Regions from separate parts of the Paenibacillus sp. B-A-8 genome, predicted to be linked through region 1. Evidence: predicted binding sites of a transcription regulator. Region 1 holds the regulator's gene; each other region holds the start of a gene.

Region 1 (6,227 bases):
ACCGCCCTAGTCCAAAGGATGCGGTCTATTTCTGCCCGTAATACCTGAAAGCCGCCGCCCTTAAAAGCGGCTATTGCACTGGGAGCCGTGTTTCCGCACGGCTCTCTTTGCATTGTACGATTTATCTACCCAAACTATACCATGATCAAAACCAAATAAAAAGTCAATCCGCTTCCTGAACAACAAAAAAACGGCATTTCTGCCGTTTCTTTAGGATGGACTCTCAGGGGCTCGAACCCTGGACAAATAGATTAAGAGTCTACTGCTCTACCAACTGAGCTAAGAGTCCATATGAAGTTTGGTGGAGCCAAGGGGGATCGAACCCCTGACCTCATCGCTGCCAGCGATGCGCTCTCCCAGCTGAGCTATGGCCCCAAACGTAATTTTCAGATGTATGTAATCACACATTTTAGAATCAAGTTCGGTGTATTTAAGTCATTCTGACAAACTCAAGCGCCGTAGGCGACTCCTATATAATATAAAAAATCGCCTTCGCTGTCAACACTTTTTTTAGTCATTAGACTAGCCACAACCCTACAATCTGTCCAGATCCCCAGTGCTCTTAGATAACAGACCCTTCAGTTCCTTCATAAACATGTTAATATCCTTGAACTGACGGTATACAGACGCAAAACGAACGTATGCGACTTCATCTACTGGATAGAGCTGTTCCATAACCAGTTCACCGATCTGTTGGCTCTCCACTTCAGCTACGGCGATACCTCGCAGGGATTTCTCTACCTCAGAGACGATCTTCTCTAAACGTTCTACAGAGACAGGCCGTTTCTCACAGGCACGTATTAAGCCCCGAAGTATTTTATCACGGCTGAATTCCTCACGGCTGCCGTCTTTTTTGATCACGATTAACGGAGTTTCCTCGATCATTTCAAAGGTTGTAAACCGTTTGCTGCAACGCTCGCATTCACGCCTGCGGCGGATGGACTTATTCTCATTTGCTGGTCGCGAGTCGAGTACTTTAGTATTTGTGTGATCGCAGTAAGGGCATTTCATAAGCTTCATCACTTCCTATTACATAATGTTTTTTGTCCCGGTATGTTAAACATCCGGCTTTTGAAGGGCTATTTCATTTTTTCCAGAAATCACCGTTTATTTGTTGTAATGATTATGGCAAGTCCGGCACATAATACAGTTACCAACAGAGGAGGTGAACAGCAATGAGCCAAAACAACAGCTCCAATAACCTTGTAGCTCCAAATTCCCGCGGTGCTTTGGAACAACTTAAATATGAAGTTGCCCAAGAACTCGGAATCACGCTTTCCCCAGATGGTTACCAAGGCAATAAAACTTCTTATGAAAATGGTTCGATCGGTGGTTACATCACTAAACGTCTTGTAACCCTGGCAGAACAACAATTGGCAGGTCAATACAAATAACCTGTCCACATAAGCTTACTGAAGAAGTATTAAACGATCGCAAGATCGTTTAGTACTTCTTTTTATACATAACACGGTTTTAGAATTCGTTGTAAATATCCGTGTACTGATCATAGTAATAGTTGACGCGCTGTACATAATGGCGGGTTTCACCAAACGGAATGTCCTTAATGGTAGCATCCGTTCCATCCCAAATCCCCTCATCCAGCCATTTTTGAACTTTACCCGGTCCAGCATTATATGCAGCGATAACCGCTGTACGTTTACCTTCGAACTGACGGGATAATGTTGAAAGATACCAGGTACCTAGTTCAATATTTGCTGATGGTTCATGCTTTAGCTCCTCCATAGATACATCAGGGAGCTTGGCCTTTTCAAGGGCCCATTTGGCGGTATCCGGCATAAGCTGCATTAAACCTATAGCACCTTTTTTGGATTCTCGTCCAGTTTTGAAGTTCGTTTCCACTCGGATAATTGAAGCCACTAGGAATGGGTCAATATCGTACGTAACGCTGTGCTTACGGATCTCATCTTTATAATGGATCGGATAAAACCAGGACATCCAGTTCGTACTCAGAAACAATATCGCAGTAAAACCAATGAATAACAGAAGAAGGACTCTTTTTTTACGTAACCATTTCATGATAAGCCCAGCCTGTCCCAAAGAACAGCAACCTGTTGCTCAGTGTGCGCAAGTTCGCCACTGTTGTCAATGATATAGTCCGCTTTGTTACGCTTTGCTTCAATATCCATCTGTGCATTTAAGCGTGCTTCTGCTTGTTCTAAAGAAAGTCCGTTACGTTCCATTAATCGAGCGATTTGCACTTCACGAGGCACGTAGACCACCAGTATTTCATGGAACATGTTCTCGAGTCCTGATTCGAAAAGAAGAGGGATATCCACAATTGTTAACTTCTTTGGATCTTCTTCCTCCATGCTGTTCATACGTTCTTTAATCTCCCGCCGGATTGCGGGATGCGTCAGATTGTTCAGGGCTTGCAGGGCCGCCGGGTCTTGAAATACAATGTCCCCCAGCTTGCCCCTATTCAGTGTGCCATCCGGAGAGAGGATCTCGCTTCCGAATTGTTTCACAGCCGCAGCCAGCACCTCATGACCGGGGAGCATAACCTCTCTGGCGATCACATCCGCGTCAACCAGCCTCGCTCCCTTGCTCACAAGCAGTGCGGACACCGTGCTTTTTCCGGATGCAATGCCTCCGGTTAAGCCAATAATCATGTACTCACCTCATAATAGCTTCAGTATTCCCATTGTAATTAATAATAACGCGGGTAGTGCAGCAGCATGCTTCATCCAGGAGTTCCCGGCGAATTTTAATCCAGTCTTCATGCCCAGCAATAGAAATGTACCACTAAACAGAGCAATTGTAAGTGATGTCCATATTGGATTGAAACCGAGTAGTGCTGCGCCTAGTCCGGCTCCAAAGGCATCTAGTGAGAGGGCAATTCCGAGCAGCATCGCTTCCATCGAAGAAATACTTCCGGAATCATCCATATCCGCAGATGATGGTGTACGCAAGATCTGTACAACAATCCCCAACCGCCGTAGCTCAAGGGAAAAGACAGCTGACTTTACTTGCTCAGGAGCTGTGACAGCCTGTTCTGCGACATCTTCAGTATCAACAGCTATCTCTGCCCTAGCTTCTGTGGATAGCACATTTTCTTCACGATCTACTTTACGTTCACCAGTCTGTTCCTTCTCTTTCTGCATTAGCATCTGAATGAGCGACCAACAACCCATTAGCACGAGTATAACAGCGCCAACCTCAGAAGCTGCATGTGGAGACACTACCTTAGCAAGCAGAACACCCACTTGCATAGATACACAGATAACTACCCCCGAACAAAGCGAGATAATCAGAACGGAGAGCAATGGTATCTTCATTTTACGCAGTCCATATGTAATACCAACACCAAAACCATCCAAACTCAAAGCAAAAGCTAGTAATAGCAGTGAAAAAAATGGGCTGAGCACCCGCAATCCCTCCTGTGAAGAACCGGAACACTGAACAATATACTTCAATCAGCTTCCGTTCTCTATTAAGCATTCTTCACACAGTATATGGGCGGGACAAGTAGTGGGTGCCAACCTAATTACATCTTCAGTTTTCTGACTTGCGCTGACAGCTTGGACAATAATGCGTGCCACGGCCACCTACAACAGTTTTCTCAATCATTGTTCCACAGTTATTACACGGCTGATCTTTACGACCGTAAATCAACAGCTGTTGTTGATAAGTGCCGCTCTCACCTTGACCATTCACATATGATTTTACAGATGAACCCCCAGCGTTTACCGCTTCCGTCAGCGTGCTGACAATAGCGTGATGTAGCTGATCGAGTTGATCATCCGATAGATCCTTAGCGCTGACTTCTGGATGAATCCCTGCACGATGTAACGACTCATCTACATAAATATTACCTATGCCGACGATATATTCCTGATTCAGCAGCAGCGATTTAATTTTTGTGCTTTTGCCTGATACAATCTGCTTAAACTTCTCCGGCGTAAAGGACGACTCCAGCGGTTCCTGCCCTAGCTTATTAAGAGGAGGCAGCTGAAGGTCTTCACCAATCTGAAAAAGATGCATCGTACCAAACTGACGAACATCCGTATAACGCAGTTCCGTGCCGTCGGTAAAATGGAATATCACATGTGTATGCTTGTCCAGTGGATCATCTTTCGAAAAAAGTCCGTAACGGCCTTCCATCCGTAAATGAGATACCAGCACCAGACCGTCTAGCACGATGCGCAAAAATTTCCCTCTTCGTTCAACATTAACAATGCTATGACCTGCGAGCAGGTTGGCAAAAGCCTGAATATCATCCGGTCGCTGAATTATCCGAGCCAGCCGGACGGTTACACTCTCTATCTGCTTTCCATTAACTAAATCATTCAGTGTTCTCTTGACTGTCTCTACTTCCGGTAATTCCGGCATGATGTCTTCACCTCAACTACATTATAGCTGATATGCACACCTTAAAGGGAGCCTATTTCGCTTCGTACCAATTGCTGCCAAAACTTACCTCTGCTTTAAGCGGCACAGATAACTGCAATGCTCCACCCATCACTTCCGGCAAAAGCGTCTTCATGAGCTCCATTTCATCCTCTGGTACCTCGAATACAAGCTCATCGTGCACCTGAAGCAGCATACGGCTCTTTAGCCCGCGCTCGTAAAGTGCCTTGTCCATATGCACCATCGCCAGCTTAATAATATCAGCGGCAGTTCCTTGGATAGGCGTATTCATTGCCGTACGTTCCGCAAAAGAACGTAGATTAAAGTTCTTCGCATTAATCTCAGGCAAGTAACGACGACGTTCCAGTAATGTGGTTACATAACCATGTTTCCGTGCTTCCACTACGATATCGTCCATATATCGACGCACGCCTTGGTATACCTCGAAATACTGCTCAATAAATTGAGCGGCTTCTTTACGAGGAATATTCAAGTTCTGCGACAGACCATAATCACTGATTCCATACACGATCCCAAAGTTAACGGCTTTAGCAGCACGGCGCATATTGCTATCAACCTGATCGGCCGTAACTCCAAACACATCCATCGCTGTCTTCGTGTGGATATCCATATCATGTAGAAAAGCTTCCTTCATCCGCTCATCACCAGAGATATGTGCCAATACTCGTAGTTCGATCTGCGAATAGTCCGCTGCCAAGATCGACCAACCCGGTTCGGACGGAACGAACACCTTACGGATTTTGCGTCCTTCCTCTAGGCGGATAGGAATGTTCTGCAGGTTCGGATATTGACTGCTGAGACGTCCGGTAGCCGCAATCGTCTGCCGGTAGAAGGTATGCACCTTTCCTGTTTTCGGAGATATTTCTTTAAGAAGTCCTTCTACGTATGTAGACTGGAGCTTCGCAATCGTGCGATATTGCAAAATCAAACGTACCACGTCATGATAAGGCGCTAGTTTCTCAAGCACCTCAGCATCGGTGGAATAGCCTGTCTTCGTCTTCTTAACAACAGGCAAACCTAGCTTAACGAATAAAATTTCACCCAGTTGCTTTGGTGAATTCAAATTGAACTCCGTGCCACTTAATTCGTATATTTCAGTGACCAGCTTAGAAATTTGAGCTTCGAATTCTTTACCTAGCTCTTTAAGATCCTCTTCGTTGACTGCGATTCCTTGTTTCTCCATATCCGCGAGAATACGTGATAAAAGCATCTCCAAATCTTCGAACAGTCCGGTCATCGCTGTCTCGACAAGCTCCTGTTGTTGCTTCTGAGCAATCCCAAGAACCGCAGCACTCTTACGTGCGACGTGATTCCCTAAGATTTCAAGCTCAGGAATCTTGTATTTAGCACCTTTTCCGAATACCTCTTCATCTGGAGATAAGCGTGGTAAGCCGTATTTAGTAGCTAGATCATTTAAGTTCTGATTAGCTTCCGTCGGATCCAGCAAATAAGCCGCCAACTGTACATCATGAGCCGCACCTGCAAAAGCAATGCCTTGCCAATGGAGCGCCAAATCTGCACGGTGAAGATCATAGCCGCTCTTCGGAGCCTTTTCATTTCCTAACCAATCGCGCAGCTTCGCAGCAGCTGGTGTCTGCAGTAATTCAAACGGTACATAATAATGCCGCTCCAGAGAAGATAACCCTACCCCGATTACCTCAGCACGATGCGGATTATCCCCATTGGACTCCACATGTAATGCAGAAATACTAGGCAGCGCTTCATTCAGCGTCTCCAGTTCATTTTCACCCACGATCGTAATATCAAGGGTCGCGGCTTCTACTTCTGCAGCACCTTCTTCACCATCATTAACAGGAGTGTAGGCACTTAGATCTAAG
Region 2 (6,227 bases), 310 kb from region 1:
CCTTCGCCACGCCGATTGCGGATCATCACCTTCGATAGTTCGTCCCGTAGCTGACCTTCATTCTTAGGTTGGCGTTTATCAACGACGAAATTCGAAGCGAAATCACCCTGATTTCCAAGTTGCCCCGGTTTCAGTAAAGTGATCAAATTAAATAGCTCGCCCAGATCATTCTGAACGGGAGTGGCGGTTAGGAGCAGGCAATATTTTTTGCGTAATTGCTGTACAAATAAATAATTGGTTGATTTCTTATTCTTCAGCTTGTGGGCTTCGTCAATAATCAACATGTCATATTCATTTTCCAGCAGCATTTCTTTATGTGGATCGCGTTTCGCGGTGTCCATAGATGCGACGACAATCGCATTTCCCCAGGAATATGCTTTTTTCTGTGCAACAGCAGAGATGCCAAACTTGGCATTCAGCTCGCGGACCCACTGCAATACGAGGGAAGCGGGTACCAGAATAAGCACTTTAGAGACGAGACCGCGTACAAGATATTCCTTGAGTACAAGTCCTGCTTCAATCGTCTTTCCTAGTCCAACCTCGTCTGCAAGAATCGCGCGACCTGACATTTCAAACAGAACCTTATGCGCGGTATCGAGCTGATGAGGAAGCGGGGATAATCCCGATAAATGCTTCATGCATTGCAGCTCATCGAAGCTTGTTACTAGACCTGTTTGTTCACCTTGTACGGCAAGTTTAGACAGACGGAAGTCTCCCCACGGACCGCCTTTCTCCAGTTTAAGTTCTAGATCCTGTAGCCAATTTCGGTCAAAAGAAAGAGGAACAGGCAGTATAGGCGCTGACTTTCCACCTTTGTGAGGTAGAGAATTACGGAATAATTGCGTCATGGTACAGCCTCCTCAGGTGCTAATTCATATCATCTTTCGTAGGAGTAGTATGCTCTTAAACAAGAGAATTCATAACCTTCTATTTTTCTTGATAGCCTTTAAAAAAGAGAGTAAAAGCGAGAAAACTCGGCAAGGTTTACGATATTTCAGCTGCTTGACTCTATTTTCGAAAAAGACCTTCGATACAATATGTGGTATAGTTTAAAAGTTGACGCACACAATATATTGTGACAAAAGCATGAAAATGTGGTTTTTTTAAAGTGCGTAGCTGGTATTTGTTATTGACAAGATGAACTTCCTACATACACCGGTAAGGCGGAAGATAAGTGTAAGGAAGTTTTTGTTGTGGGTCACAAACGTAAGCCCACACCTTGAACTGGAACTGATATTTACTACATTGCGGGAGGTTTTTCTATTGGGTAAAGTGGAACGTAAGCAACGCCTGGAAGGGCTAAGTGAAAAGATATTTTTGGATCGTTATGCTTGGAAGGATGCCGACAGCAATAATGCTAAGGTAGGCGATGTTGTACTCGTTCTAACAAAAGATGATCCGAAGTTTCCAACGAAGGAAGTCGGAGAGATCGTAGAACGTAGCGGCAGAATTGTAACTGTGAAGACGCGCAGCGGCGAACTTGTGAAATCAGATGTGGAGAAGCTGACGCTTAATATAGAAAAAACACCAGAGGAAATGTGGGATCGTCTATCCACAGCTATGGCTTCTGTGGAGAAGACACCTGAGCTTCAAGAAGAATGGGCAGGTAAATTTCGTTCGATTCTGGATGATTGGAAGCTCGTACCAGGCGGACGAATTGCGGCTGGTGCAGGTGCTAGTGAAGAACTAACCCTGTTCAACTGTTATGTAATTCCTTCTCCAAAAGATAGCCGTGGCGGCATTATGCAGACGTTGGCTGAAATGACAGAAATTATGGCTCGTGGTGGCGGTGTAGGGATTAACCTATCCTCTCTACGTCCACGCCGTGCAATTGTGAGAGGTGTTAATGGTTCTTCTAGTGGTTCTGTATCTTGGGGCGGTCTGTTTAGCTATACCACTGGACTAATTGAACAAGGCGGTAGCCGCCGTGGTGCACTTATGCTCATGATTAATGACTGGCATCCAGATGTGGAAGACTTCATTACCGTGAAGCAAACGATGGGTCAAGTTACGAATGCGAACCTTTCAGTATGTGTGAGCAATAGCTTTATGAAAGCTGTAAAAGAAAATCTAGATTGGGATTTGGTATTTCCTGATACAACAGACCCTGAGTATAACGATGTGTGGGATGGCGATCTCGACAAGTGGAAGGCTGCGGGCAAAAACGTTATTCATTATCGCACCGTTAAAGCACGTGATGTGTGGCGCACTATTATCGAATCCGCTTGGAAATCCGCAGAGCCGGGCGTTGTGTTCATGGAATACTACAATCAGATGTCCAACAGCTGGTATTTCAATCCGATCATTTGTACGAACCCATGTGGGGAGCAAGGATTGCCAGGCTGGGGTGTATGTAATTTGTCCGCTGTGAACCTGTCCAAGTTCTACGATGAGAAGAATCATGATGTAGACTGGGAAGACCTCGCGACTACGACGCGTTATTCCGTACGTTTCTTGGATAATGTCATTGATAAGACCCCTTATCATTTCCCAGAAAATGAAGCGAATCAAAAAAATGAACGCCGTGTGGGTCTCGGAACGATGGGTCTTGCTGAACTGATGATCAAATTGAACATTCGTTACGGTAGCCCGGAATCTTTGGCGTTTCTGGACAAGCTTTACGGCTTTATGGCTCGTGAAGCGTACCTTGCATCCGCAGAGATTGCTGGTGAGAAGGGTTCCTTCTTAGCTTTTGATACTGAGAAATATTTAATGAGCGGCTTTATGAAAAATATGCTCGAAGCGTATCCAGAGGTTGGCGAAGCGATTCGCAAACATGGCATGCGTAACGTTACAGTAATTACACAAGCACCTACAGGTAGCACAGGTACAATGGTAGGCACTTCAACAGGTATTGAGCCTTATTTCGCCTTCAAATATTTCCGTCAAAGTCGTCTTGGTTATGATGAGCAATTCGTTCCAATCGCTCAAGAATGGCTTGAAGCTCATCCTGGTGAAGAGCTGCCAGAATATTTCGTGACTTCGATGGATTTGTCGGCTAAGGATCATATTCGTGCGCAAGCAGCAATTCAACGCTGGGTGGATAGCTCCATCTCGAAAACAGCTAACTGCCCGTCTGACTTCACAGTAGAAGAGACGGCTGAGCTATATGAAATGGCCTTCGATTTGGGCTGTAAAGGCGTTACGATCTACCGTGATGGTAGCCGTGATGTGCAAGTTCTGCAAACCTCTAAGAAGGAAGATACAGCAGAAGAGGTTGCTCCAGCTGTTGAAGTTGCAACCACTCCTGAAGCAAGTGTTGTAGCGGTAAGCCCAGCGCCTCAAGTGACGACGAAAGAGCTGGATAAACAATACAAGAAACGTCCGCAGGTTCTGCGCGGCGCAACTTATAAGATCAACACACCTTTTGGTATGGCGTATATAACGATTAATGATCTAGATGGCACACCGGCTGAAATCTTCCTGAATGTAGGTAAAGCAGGTTCTGATGTCTTCGCGATGGCTGAAGCACTAGGTCGTGTCTGCTCCTTGTTCCTCCGTTATGGAGATCATGGTGAGAAGGTAGAACTGTTGATCAAACATCTGAAAGGCATCGGCGGATCAGGCGCTATCGGCTTCGGTGCGAACCGCGTGGAATCTATTGCTGATGCTGTAGCCAAAGCACTAGAAACTCACGTGCTGAATAACACTCAGGATGAACATGTACCTGCACCTATCGCAGCGACTTTGGAGCTGGAGGATTTCAATGAAGCGTTGAACGCGGAGTTGAAAGCGAGTGTTCCTGTGGCAACATCTACCGATGATAGTCATGGTGGACATGGCGCGCATAACCACGCTTCTGCTTCCCGTGATCTTTGCCCATCTTGCGGCGGCGCTTCGCTGATTAATATTGAGGGATGTAAGACTTGCGGGAACTGTGGGTATAGTCGTTGTGGGTAAACGATAGAGCCAATAAATGTTATATGGGAAATGTGATGGATCATGAAAGCCGCAAAAACGGCTGCAAATGTTGATAGAAATGACTCATTGAAAATGAGAAATCATTAAAATTACGTGAACGGCTTTATTTGTCGATCAAATACAACCAAACATAACAAATATAATCTTTAGTTTGTTATCTTCAGTCGCTATATACGCACTAGAGCTTCATTATATAGAAAGCTATCAGGAGGGAACAAATAAATATTTTCTTATTCCATATAGGGCCAGATTGTTATATTGTGAAAACTGCAATCCTGAAACTATATGTGATAAAATATACGAAACATATTAAGGAGGAGTTATTTATGAAGTGCAATAAATATAACTGGGGACAATCTAAAGAGGGAAGCGTATCAATGACCCTATAAACTACGTATGCCCCTCATTTTGGAGGGTAGCAATTGAATTCATCTTATTCACAGTCAATTTTTCGCCATAATCAAATTTTATTGTGGCTTTGTGTTCTTTCTTTTTTCAGCGTATTAAATGAAATGGTTTTGAACGTCTCATTACCTGATATCGCCAATGAATTTAATAAAGCACCCGCAAGTACAAACTGGGTAAATACAGCATTCATATTAACCTTTTCCATAGGAACAGCTGTATATGGCAAGTTATCAGATCAGATGGGCATCAAAAACCTACTTCTATTTGGGATTATAGTGAATTGCTTCGGATCGGTCATTGGGTTTATTGGACATTCTTTCTTTCCCATACTTATTTTGGCTCGGTTTATTCAGGGGGCTGGTGCGGCTGCATTTCCAGCACTTGTGATGGTTGTTGTTGCCCGCTATATTCCAAAAAAAAATAGGGGTAAAGCGTTTGGCCTTATCGGATCCATCATAGCAATGGGAGAAGGTGTCGGACCAGCTATCGGTGGGATGATTGCTCATTATATCCATTGGTCTTATTCACTGCTTCTTCCAACTGTGACGATTATCACTGTCCCTTTCCTTATAAAGATATTGAAAAAGGAAGAGACAATGAAAGGCTCTTTTGATATTGTAGGAATTATATTTATGTCTATAGGTATTGTATTTTTCATGCTGTTTACGACATCTTATACCATTTCCTTTCTTATCATCAGCTTTCTTTCTTTTCTGATATTTGTTAAACATATTATGAAAGTATCTAACCCTTTTGTTGATCCTGCACTGGGGAAAAATGCTTCATTTATGATAGGAATCATTTGTGGAGGACTTATATTTGGTACTGTAGCAGGATTTGTCTCTATGGTCCCTTATATGATGAAGGATGTTTATCAATTAAGTACTGCAGCAATTGGAAGTTGGATTATTTTCCCCGGAACGATCAGTGTCATTATTTTCGGTTACATTGGAGGATTACTTGTTGATAGGAAAGGTCATTTATTTGTGTTAACCATTGGGGTTGCATTTCTTTCCATCAGCTATTTAATTGCTGGCTTTTTTATGGGAGCAACACCATGGCTCATGACAATTATATTAGTTTTTGTTTTTGGAGGACTTTCTTTTACGAAAACAGTTATATCCACCATTGTTTCGAATAGTTTGAAACAAAAGGAAACTGGTTCTGGGATGAGCTTGCTTAATTTCACAAGCTTTCTGTCAGAAGGGACGGGTATTGCAATTGTAGGTGGCTTATTATCGACAAGTTTACTGGATCGAAGGCTGCTTCCTATAAACGCTGATCAATCCACCTATTTGTACAGCAATATGCTATTTCTTTTTGCAGGAATCATCGTCATTAGTTGGCTGGTCACTATGAGGGTATATAAACGTTCATGAGGAATTTCTAAAATGGGCAGAGGAATCATTTTGATCAAACTTCAAAATGATTCCTTTTTTTGTAGAATGAAGACAATACTCAACCCCTGAAAATTTATATGCACCATTTATATAATAAAGGAACCCATTTGATGAATAAGTAACAAGCAATAATAAAAATAGCTATAATGAAGATTCGACAAAATTAGGTGAATTATGCGTGTATATACTCCAATGGTGGATTTCTCAACTTCATTGATTCATTTTAGATTTGTTGAGTGACATTTAAGTCTGGTTCGCAAGTTTGATGAGACAAAAAGCTTGCTTATCAAGGAATTTCGTAGCATAAATTTGCAGTATTCATGATCCATCACAGAAAACTAGAAATGTGACTATGCATAGCTACTAAAAGCAAGCGATCATCGAGAGGAAGTGTTAACCTTTTATCTCAATGGATCGCTTGTTTTTTTATTATTGATGATGTTATAAGAAACAAAAGCAACAAGAATCAAAAATTATAGATAATCATTGAGAGGTTTT
Region 3 (6,227 bases), 660 kb from region 1:
CAATCTCCTCTGTGGAGGATAAAGTGGTGAAAATGCTGCTGTACGATTTGGCGTGAATCTGTTCCATCATGCCCATAAAGCCAAGCACAGCCTTGCGCTGAAGACCTTCAACATGCTCCATAATCTGCGGCATCCCTACTCCGCCTTGAATCGTATCCAGTAGCGTGAGTCCGCCGAGTACCTTCATATAGGAGTCCTTTTCTTGCTCACTAAGCGTGAGCCAGGACATTTTATCATCGGATAATGGAATTTCATCGTCCGTCCAGAATTGCATAATGTTCTGATTCCAGAACATCAATGAGAAATCGTCGTCAGGACGATTCCAGTTAACGGCTTGGATAGCGGTCATAATATGGCAATCTCCTTTTCTGCGGCTATAGCCTTCCAGTTAGATCGAGCAGGTGAGGCATTCCTCAACGGACAGCTTTTTGGTCCGGGTGTAATACAGCGACTTCAGGCCTTTATGCGCCGCATACAGATAGGAGCGGGCCAGTTCTCTGGTGGAGACATCGCTGTTCACATGCAGAACGGTCGAGATGCCCTGATCGATATGGGGCTGAATTTCCGCGATCAAATCGATTACCTTGAACTGATCCATTTGGTAAGCCGATTTATAGAAAAATACATTGTCTGGACGCAGGTACGGCATCGGATAGTAAGTCGTCGAATTGGCATAAGTCCGTGTCTCAATCTGCTCTACAATAGGCATAACGCTTGAAGTAGCATTTTGAATATAGGAAATGCTGGCTGTCGGCGCAATTGCCAAACGGTAAGCATGGTATAGGCCATTTACTTTTACTGCATCCCGTAGTTGTTCCCAGTCCGTAAGGGATGGGATGAAAATATCTCCGAACAGCTCTTGTACCCTTGGCGTTACAGGGCGGTAATCCGTAGTCAGGTAACGCTCGAAATAAGCTCCGGTAGCATAATCAGAAGCGTCAAATCCATGGAAAGAGCGGCCCGTTGCAGCAGCGATCTCCATGCTTTTTTCCAGTGAATGGTAGTTCATGGTCATGAAGAAGGTCCGGGCAAAGTCGCGAGCCTGTTCGCTCTCATAAGCAATCTTATTCTTGGCCAGATAGCCGTGTAGATTCATGACGCCGAGACCGACGGAGTGCATTTCTTTGTTAGCTTTGGCTACGCCTGGGGCATTAGAGATGCTGGTCATATCGCTGACGGCAGTCAATGCGATCATGCCTTCATGTACCGATTCACGGATTTTGCCATGCTCCATCACGTTGACAATGTTCAGGGAAGCCAGATTGCAGCTTACATCACGGCGGATGGTATCTTCCTGTCCGTAGTCAGCAATTTCTGAGGTCTCCTGCAGCTGGAAGATTTCCGTGCAGAGGTTGGACATTTTGATCTGTCCGACGTTTTTCAGGGCATGGGCCTCGTTGGCGTTGCTCTTGTTCATAATATATGGATAGCCAGATTCCAGCTGGATCATGGCGATTTTGGTCAGCATATCCCGTGCGCTCATGGCCTTTCTCTTTTTGACACGTGGATCGGCTAGCAGCTTATCGTACATTTCATCCAAATCCATGTCATCAAGATGCGTGCCATAAGCCTTGTACACACTGTAAGGGGCAAATACATGGAGCGGTTCATTGTCCTTCGCCAGCTTATAGAAACGATTCGGAATGATCAGGCCGATGGACAGGGTTTTGAGTCTTGTTTTTTCGTCGGCGTTGATCTTCTTACTGTCGAGAAATTCAAGAACATCCCAGCCAAAAATGTTGTAGTAGGCGGCTCCAGAACCTTTACGTTGACCCATCTGGTCAGCATAGGAGAAGCCGTCTTCCATAAGCTTGAGCACAGGTATAATGCCCTTAGCCGCATCCTCGACACCCTTGATTGTCTCTCCACGGGAACGGAGCTTGGACAGGTTGACAGCCACGCCACCGCCGATCTTCGATAGCTGCATGCAGGTATTGAGCACATAGTTGATCGAATTCAGCGAGTCGTCCATTTCAATAAGGAAGCAGGAGACAAGCTCACCGCGCCGGCTCTTGCCGGCATTCAAGAAGGTAGGAGTCGCTGGCTGCAGACGCTGCTCCATCATCGAACGGGCAAGCATGCTGGCAGTAGCGGCGTTGCCGCGTCCTAGGTGAAGGGCAACTGCCGCCACACGATCCGGATAATGCTCCAGATATTGCTTGCGGTCATTGCTTTTTACAGCGTAATCCGTATAGAACTTGGAAGCTGCCATATAGGATGGAAAACTGAAGTTATAAGAATGGGTAATTTGGTAGACATCTTCAATCTCAGCCAAGCTGTACTGCTCATAAAAATTTTCGTAGAAATCCTGTTCAATCATATAATCAATTTTGGCTTTTGTATTGGCAAAAACCAAGCTCCGCCGTTCTACATGCCTCATAAATTCGGCTACTGCCTCAAGGTCTTTATCCAATTGAAAGAAACCACTTTCGTCTCTCTTCATCAACATGTTGTTTAATTCAATATGCCGCAACTCGGCTCACCTCCTGTTTAATTCGTTCCACATCACCAAAAGTACCCGATAGCTCAAATTTACCGATAACTGGCACGTTGTACCGATCTGCAATCAAGTCTGCGCTATGCGCGAACAGCTCGCCCCAGTTCTTGTTGCCGCTGGCGGCGATGCCTTTCAAATTGGAATTATTGTTCTTTAAGAAAGTAGACACCTTCTCTGGAATCTGTCCAAAGCCGGTGGTATATGTAATAAGCACATAGGGCTCATCAATGGTCATATGCTCTTCAATCTGCACAGCTGGCAGCTTAAGCTTACCAATGAAGCGTTTGACGTTTCCCGTTTTCGAATCGTAAGCGACTAGCATGGAGTCTCTCCCCCTGTATATATTAAACCTGATTTAAATACTGTAAAGATTGAATAGATAAGCTATAAATACTGGAAAATCATATGGATACTATATTTAGTGTGCGTTGTTTATTTTAATCACTATATGTTGAAAAGTCAACATGAAAAGTACAACATTAATAGCTGTTAGTTGGTCTGCAAAACGCTCTATTAATCTATTAAAATCCCGACAATACACCATTTATCAGCGGGATCAGATGCTTCATTGTCGAAGCAAATGAATCAAAAATATAGGAGTTGTACAATTTCCCCCGTACATGCACTTCTAGGCATCTACCCACATACAATAAGATGACCATGAACCCGTAAGGCTAACAGATCGGTTTCATTGTACAAGTGCGGGAGGTGTCGCCAAGTTGCCTGGATTCTTAAGTACGATCGCGTTGCTAATCAAAGAACTGACGTTGCTGGTATCCTACGTAAGGAACAACGCATTTCCACAGCCGCTCTCGGAGCAGGAGGAAAGCAAATACTTAGGCATGATGGCTGAAGGGGATGCTAAAGCCCGAAATTTGCTTATCGAGCACAATTTGAGACTTGTCGCCCATATAGTAAAGAGGTTGTGGACACAATACGATGTTGTTTTGATGGACAAGCAAGAAGGGAGTGAACTAACGGAGCGATAATTAGCGGAGTGTATCTGATGAATAAACAGTTCAAATTAATGCTTCCTTATTAGGGAGCTTTTTTCATTTGTATGAGTTAAGACTAATAAATAACTTTTCCCTCTACAAAGATCAAAACACATGGTACAATTTAACTGTTTGCCAGAATAAAGGGGGAATGTGTAAATATATGTTGTATTAAGAACGATTTTTATACTTTTACTTGCTTTAAACTTCTCGAGTTATAAGGACTTATAGGTTGAAAATTTGTACAATATCAACTCAACAAACGGGTTAAACGACTTTAGAATATTTTTTTGTTGAATATGTAAGGTGGAACATGTGGTCTTATCTAAACCGCATTGTTCGTTTTTGAAATAAAGAATCATAAGAACGAGCATGCTAATTATAATGGTTGAATGATGTCGGATGGACTGCGAAATTAAGGGGAGTTAAGTTATTCTATATATTGGTTTGTAGTAAAGATATAAGGTTGATGTCACAGTAATTTATATGATTTTATAGGATAATGTGTTTTGGAAAAAGTCATAGGGGAGAGAAAAAATAGAAAATGGCTAAAAATGAGTATGTTGTGTATGTGAACTATATTAATTCTATTATAAAGTTGAAACAACAACATCCAAATAGAAATTTTTACAGTTATATACGGGATATTAAAAATGGGGAAATAACACATGCGTTAAACTGGGTAACCCAGAATAGAACGTTGTCAAATAAAATGAAAAATGATTATTTTCCAAGTTCTGTTGAAATGTTATGTAAAAGAGAAATGAGTTATAACAGTGATAGAGATAACTCAATTAGCAGCATTTTACGATGGGGAACATGCATAGTAGAAGTATATAAACAGCAAGTTGATTTTTTTGTAACTTATAAGGTGAAATATGAGAAAGCTTTATTTGATGAAAAATATGAAGAAGCTCTTAAATTGTTAGATGCTATTGAGAAAAAAGTGTGTTATTCAATTTGGGGTTTGCATCAACGATTTTTAATTTTGAATCTACAAGAAAAACAACATGAATCAATTGAAATGTTGCAGAAAATTAAAACTATATCAAACAATAATAATTTATCATCATTTCTTTTATATTATTATGAAAAATTGACAAATAAATTAATAGGCTTTGATGAATATCTAAATAGTATTCAACGTTTGCTGGATAGCGGGGATAAAAAACATATTACATGGAAGTATTTCGATCATAAGTTAAATATTGTGTCTTTGAAAAATGTCCAGGGAATTAAATCAGCATTAATATTTGATGAGCAACTTTCATTCATTGATTATTATGAAACTTATATCGACTCCTTACAAGTTTTAGGTAGTAGAAAAGACAATTATTTTATAGTTAAAGAATGTATTTGTAAAATTTATAAAGATTCTAACGATTTTAGAATTAGAAACTTATTTCTAGCTTTTTCAGAAATAGATAGAAGTATAAATCTTGAGGAGAGCATTTGCTCTTTACTTGAAAAATATACTTGTGGTAAATATTCTGAATTGAAAGATGAATTTTCAAAACATATAGACAAATTTAAGCATGATTTTAATTTATGTAATCTTCTTCTGAAAGCGGGAATAGATATATCAAATGAAAAAATTTCGTTTGGAGAGTTGTGGGCAGAAATATATAATATATATACTTTTAATTACGAAATCGAGAAAAGCACACATAGAATAGGTGGCTATTATAAATTACTATATGGAACTTCATGGAAGTATAAGATTTTAGGTATATTGGTAAGAAAGCTCAATAATAATTATTGTGATGAAATTCTTAATTTATCTGTATTGAATGATAATGCTCTAACTCCTCTTTTTTATCAGGTCACAACTAATAATGGTGATAAAGAAGAGTTTTTGGACTTATTTAAAATGATTGCACCAGCTACAAGTCAATTGCATTTATATACTTTGACAGGTAATGTGGACAATAGTTTACAAGTAAAGATAGATCCCATTAGGTGGAGATACTATGAAATCAAGCAGTTAATGGGAAAAAAAGAATATAAATTAAGTATTGAGAAGTGCAGAGAATTTTTGGATTTTTTTGATTATAAACAAAGTGGTTTATATTATCAAGAAAGAGTTAGAAGAACTTTATATAGCTGTTATTTAGAAGTTAAAGAGTATATTATCGCAATGAATCTTTATGTAGAAAGTTATATGATCTCAAAAGAACTTATTGCTCAAATGCAATTAAGGAATTTAATAAATAGAATAGAAGTATTATCAGAGGGCGATGTACGAATACGAGCCAATATATGTAGACCAATTGTATTGCGTTTATATTATAAGAGTTTAAATGATGAGGTTATAACTGCCTATCTAGACTACTTAGAATCTCAAAATTGTAGAACTATAAAAGAACTTATTGAAAAATTTCAAACATTAAATGCTTACGATATAATTTTTTTAAATAAAGTGTGCACACAACCTTTACTTATGAAAGACTATGTTTCAAAAACTGAAGTAGGCGGTAGTGCTGCCGAATTGAGAGCAACTGTTTTAAGAACTTTATTGCAACATGATTTGTCAGGGCAAAAAGAATATCTTTCAGAATTAAACTCTATATATAAATCGAGCCAATTACAAAAGAAGATAGATTCATTTAATCATAATAGAATATTTATTGATAAAGAGAATTTGTTTAAATATTTAAGAGAAGAATTGAATCAGGAATTTTTAAAGTTTAAATCTGTTCAAGAACTAAAAAAAGTATTCCATGGTTCCAAAGAAG

The links. The regulator NrdR, encoded in region 1, represses ribonucleotide reductase genes. The targets are predictions, from matches to a motif close to AACACNATATATNGTGTT.
Region 2: the regulator NrdR is predicted to act here: its motif matches at 1,063-1,080, upstream of ACN6MV_RS11040 (adenosylcobalamin-dependent ribonucleoside-diphosphate reductase).
Region 3: the regulator NrdR is predicted to act here: its motif matches at 2,906-2,923, upstream of nrdI (class Ib ribonucleoside-diphosphate reductase assembly flavoprotein NrdI).

Annotation. Positions count from the first base shown of each region.
Region 1 is NZ_CP183882.1:2,250,758-2,256,984, reverse strand. Features, by position in the region: tRNA gene ACN6MV_RS09700 (tRNA-Lys) at 217-289, opposite strand; tRNA gene ACN6MV_RS09695 (tRNA-Ala) at 300-375, opposite strand; gene nrdR (transcriptional regulator NrdR) at 535-1,011, opposite strand; gene ACN6MV_RS09685 (alpha/beta-type small acid-soluble spore protein) at 1,176-1,394, shown strand; gene ACN6MV_RS09680 (lytic transglycosylase domain-containing protein) at 1,474-2,037, opposite strand; gene coaE (dephospho-CoA kinase) at 2,034-2,630, opposite strand; gene ACN6MV_RS09670 (manganese efflux pump) at 2,640-3,386, opposite strand; gene mutM (DNA-formamidopyrimidine glycosylase) at 3,514-4,350, opposite strand; gene polA (DNA polymerase I) at 4,403-6,227, opposite strand, start outside.
Region 2 is NZ_CP183882.1:2,559,858-2,566,084, forward strand. Features, by position in the region: gene ACN6MV_RS11035 (DEAD/DEAH box helicase) at 1-848, opposite strand, end outside; gene ACN6MV_RS11040 (adenosylcobalamin-dependent ribonucleoside-diphosphate reductase) at 1,264-3,900, shown strand; gene ACN6MV_RS11045 (tetracycline resistance efflux system leader peptide) at 4,248-4,310, shown strand; gene tet (Tet(L)/Tet(K)/Tet(45) family tetracycline efflux MFS transporter) at 4,344-5,708, shown strand.
Region 3 is NZ_CP183882.1:1,593,556-1,599,782, forward strand. Features, by position in the region: gene nrdF (class 1b ribonucleoside-diphosphate reductase subunit beta) at 1-349, opposite strand, end outside; gene nrdE (class 1b ribonucleoside-diphosphate reductase subunit alpha) at 389-2,473, opposite strand; gene nrdI (class Ib ribonucleoside-diphosphate reductase assembly flavoprotein NrdI) at 2,460-2,819, opposite strand; partial or broken gene ACN6MV_RS07225 (RNA polymerase subunit sigma-70) at 3,217-3,420, shown strand; gene ACN6MV_RS07230 (hypothetical protein) at 4,037-6,227, shown strand, end outside.